Regions from separate parts of the Mesorhizobium ciceri biovar biserrulae genome, predicted to be linked through region 1. Evidence: predicted binding sites of a transcription regulator. Region 1 holds the regulator's gene; the other holds the start of a gene.
What was found. The regulator PhoB, encoded in region 1, activates phosphate uptake and scavenging genes when phosphate is short. The targets are predictions, from matches to a motif close to TGTCATNNANCTGTCAT.

Region 2: ugpB (sn-glycerol-3-phosphate ABC transporter substrate-binding protein UgpB) is a predicted target of PhoB. The motif match lies at 1,109-1,125, and genes of this name have one in related genera.

The regions. Positions count from the first base shown of each region.
Region 1 is NZ_CP015064.1:5,595,364-5,597,565, forward strand. Features, by position in the region: gene A4R29_RS26375 (ROK family protein) at 1-595, shown strand, start outside; gene phoB (phosphate regulon transcriptional regulator PhoB) at 612-1,301, opposite strand; gene phoU (phosphate signaling complex protein PhoU) at 1,318-2,025, opposite strand; gene pstB (phosphate ABC transporter ATP-binding protein PstB) at 2,052-2,202, opposite strand, start outside.
Region 2 is NZ_CP015064.1:5,452,824-5,455,025, forward strand. Features, by position in the region: gene ugpB (sn-glycerol-3-phosphate ABC transporter substrate-binding protein UgpB) at 1-1,045, opposite strand, end outside; gene A4R29_RS25695 (sensor domain-containing diguanylate cyclase) at 1,407-2,202, shown strand, end outside.

The DNA.
Region 1 (2,202 bases):
CCTTTTGTCGCACGGCATCGGCATGGGGCTGGTGCTGAAGGGCGAATTGTTCACCGGCACCCATTCCTCGGGCGGCGAATTCGGCCACATGATTCATCGGCCGAACGGGGCGCTGTGTCGCTGCGGACGGCGCGGCTGCGTCGAAGCCTATGCCGGCAATTATGCCATCTGGCGCAACGCGCGGCAGATGGGCGAGGATGCAGAACCCGTCGCCGATGTCAGCGATGCCGACATGCGCGCCCTGGCTGCCGCCGCCCGCGAAAGGGACGGACCCGAACGGGAAGCCTATCGCAAGGCCGGCGAAGCGCTCGGCTACGGCCTCGGCAGCCTGTTCGCGCTGATCGATCCGGCGCCGGTCGCCATGGTCGGCGTCAGCGCCGCCGCCTTCGACCTGATCGAGCCGGCATTGCGGCAAGCGATTGCCCAGACCGCCGGCGGCCAGCATTCCAAGTCGATTTCCTTCGACACCGAGCCGAACGAACTGCCGCTGATCCGCGAAGGCTGCGCCATGCGGGCGCTGATCTTCGTCGATCAGGAGATTTTTGCGCCGGGCGTGCAGGCGAGATCCGGTTTCGGCGGCAAGAACGTGGCGTGAGTTCAAACGAGGGAGTTCAGTCCTCGCGAATGGCGTAACCCGCCCCACGGATGGTGCGAATGACATCGGGCATGCGGCCGTTGTTGACCGCCTTGCGCAGCCGGCCGACATGCACATCGACCGTGCGTTCGTCGATGTAGATCGTCTCGCCCCAGACATTGTCGAGCAGTTGGCTGCGCGAGAACACGCGGCCTGGATGGCGCATCATGAATTCAAGCAGGCGGAATTCCGTCGGCCCGAGCCGGATCTCGCTCTTCTTGCGATAGACGCGGTGCGACTCGCGATCGAGCACGATATCGCCGACCTTGAGCACGCTGGACAGCACTTCCGGCTTGGCCCGGCGCAGCAGCGCCTTGACCCTGGCCATGAACTCCGGCGTCGAGAAAGGCTTGACCAGATAGTCGTCGGCACCGGTCGAGAGGCCGCGCACGCGGTCGCTTTCCTCGCCTCGCGCGGTCAGCATGATGATCGGCAGCCGCTCGGTCTCGGGACGCATCCTTAGCCGGCGGCAGAGTTCGATACCGGAAACCGCAGGCACCATCCAGTCGAGCACCAGAAGGTCTGGAACGTTCTCCTGCAGCCGGATTTCGGCCTCGTCGCCGCGCGTCACCACTTCGACCTGATAACCTTCGGATTCGAGATTGTAGCGGAGCAGCACGCCTAGCGGCTCCTCATCCTCCACCACCATGATGCGTGGCGCGATCATCGGCTGGTCACCCCTGTCATGCCGCTGGCGCGGACATTGCCGTCTCGTCCTGCTTCGGACGATTGGCTGGCAACTGCGTGCCGGTCAAAACATAATAGGCATTTTCGGCGATGTTGGTCACGTGGTCGCCGATCCGCTCGAGGTTCTTGGCGCAAAACAACAGGTGCGTGCACGCCGTGATGTTGCGCGGATCTTCCATCATGTAGGTCAGCAGTTCGCGGAACACCGATGTGTATTTGACGTCGATGCGTTCATCATTGTTTCTGAGCGTGGCAAGCGCTGCCGCGTCAGCGGCGGCATACTCGTCGACGACCCCCTGCACCTGGATCAGCACCAGCTGCGCCATTGCGTCGATCGAATGCGAAAGGTCGTGCGGCGTGACGCTCAGCCCGACAGTGCCGACGCGCTTGGCGATGTTCTTGGCAAGGTCCCCGATGCGCTCGAGGTCGCCGGCCATGCGGATCGAACCGACCACCGCACGCAGATCGTTGGCCATCGGCTGGCGCTTGGCGATCAGCGTGATGGCACGATCGTCCAGCTCGCGCTGGCGTGCATCCATGATGGCGTCATCGGAAACCACCCGCTGCGCCAGCGCATTGTCCGAATTGAGCAAAGCCCTGGTCGAGCCACCGACCATCGAGCGGGCGAGATCGCCCATGTCGCGGATCAGCTGGCTGATCTGCTCCAGATCCTCATCGAAAGATGCGACGGTATGTTCACCCATGATCTTCGTCCCTCATATGCCAGAGATCAGCCGAACCGGCCGGTGATGTAGTCCTGGGTGCGTTTGTCGTCGGGGGTGGTGAACATCTTGTCGGTGGCGCCCTCCTCGACCAGATAGCCAAGATGGAACATCGCGGTGCGCTGCGACACGCGCGCTGCCTGCTGCATCGAATGGGTG
Region 2 (2,202 bases), 140 kb from region 1:
GCAGATAACCCGACTTCTGGTGCAGGTATTCTTGCACCTCGGTCTTCGACAGGTAGGCGAAGAAGGCCGCGACGCCCTTGTATTCCTCATCGGATTTGTCCGCGAAAACCCACAGGCTGGCGCCACCCGGCGTCGTGTTCTGCGGCGCACCCTTGGCGTCGCTGTCATACGGCAATTGGCCAATGCCGTAATTCATGCCGGACTTGACGATATCGCCAAGTCCGCCGGACGATTCGGTCATGATCCCGCATTCGCCCGCAAGGAAGATCTGCTTGGCTTCGGAGGTGCGGCCGCCATATTTGAAGGTGCCGTCCTTGGCGAGGTCCGCCAGCGCCTGGAAATGGTTGACGAAAATCGGCGCGTTGATCTTGAGCTCGACATCGCCGCCGGCCAGACCGTTCTGCTGGGTGGCCCATGACACGTCATTCCAGGCCGCGAAATTCTCCAGATGTATCCAGGTCAGCCAGGTCGAGGTGTAGCCGCAGGCGGCCGCGCCGCTCGCCTTGATCTTCTTGGCGTCTTCCCACACTTCATTCCAGGTCTTGGGTGAGCTATCGACGTCGAGACCAGCCTTCTTGAAGATATCCTTGTTGTAATAAAGGATCGGCGAGGAGGAGTTGTAGGGGAAGGAGAGCATGGTGCCGTCCGGCTTCGAATAATAGCCGACTATGCCTGGCAGATACTGGCTCTTGTCGAAGGTCATTCCAGCGCTGGTCAACACATCGGCTGCGGGCTTGATGGCACCTTCGGCCGCCATCATCACGCCGGTGCCGACGTCGAACACCTGGATGATGTCTGGCGCCTGGCCCGCGCGGTAGGCGGCAATGCCGGCATTCAGCGTCTCGGGATACGTGCCTTTGAACACCGGAACGAGCTCATAGTCGCTCTGGCTGGCATTGAAATCTTTGGAGATCTTGTCGACGACTTCGGCATTGGCGCCAGTCATGGCGTGCCACCAACTGATCTGCGTGACGGCAAAAGCGGAGGTTGAGGAAAGCGTCATAAAGGTAGCGGCAACACCGGCCGCGAAGCCGAAGGACTTCATGTTTCATCTCCCGTTTGTCATTGGCGAAAGGGGGCACTCCCGCGAAGGCAATATGTGTCGCTCATGACAATCAGACAACGGTTTTGTTGCAGATCGACGAACTTCACCCTTTACCTGACGCAACGCTCGCCTCCGCTTGGAGGCATGGAGAGCGATACGGTTAGCCGGCTTAGCGCGACGACAAGCGCGCCAGGAAGCACCGTCGGGACTGTCAAGCTGGCTTTCGGCGCGTCAGCCCTGATTGCAGCCGCAGCAACCCGAAGAGACACGCCAAGGTTGCAGCCGACTTTATCGATCCCTCAACGGCAACGCGCTACTCAATCCTGCTGCCCTGTTTATTTCCAAAGATCAGGTGAAATAAATGCTGACGGTCTACAATTGTATCGTCAACGAACATGATCTGAGACTGGTCGCACTCGCCGCGCTGATCTGCGGAATTTCCTGCTTCTCTGCTGTCAACCTGCTTCAGCACATAAGCCGTTCCACAGATCGGAACCGGCTTGCCTGGCTGATGATCGCGGCCACTTCGACCGGCTTTGGCATCTGGGCAACGCACTTCATCGCCATGCTCGCATTCACACCGGGCATACCCAGTGCTTATGATCCGGCACTCTCCGTGCTTTCGCTCGCTGCTTCGGTCACTTTGACGGCAGCCGGCATGTGGATCGCCACCTTGCGGGATGAGTTCGACTATCATCTCGTCGGCGGCGCCGTGCTGGGCGGCGGTATCGCAGCCATGCACTACATCGGCATGGCGGCGTTCGAGGTTCAGGGCCGTATCGAGTGGAACCTCTTGCTTGTCGCCGTTTCCCTGCTGGCCGGCGTAACGCTCGCGGCGCTGGCGCTGCGTGTCGTGCAGCGCCGCCCCTCCTTGAAGGCGACATCCGGCGGCGCGGTGCTGCTGACGCTGGCGATCTGCACCCTGCATTTCATCGGTATGGGTGCCGTCTCGATCTTCCCCGATCCCTCGATCGTCATATCCGAATACACGATCGAGCCGACCTCGCAGGCTTTCGCGGCCGCCGCCGCCACACTGGTGATCCTGGTTCTGTCGGCATCGGCGCTGTGGATCGATTTGCGCTTCCGTCGCCAGAAGCTCGAGGTCGACCGCATGCACGGCCTGGCCAATGCCGCCGTGGAGGGGCTGATCGTCTGCG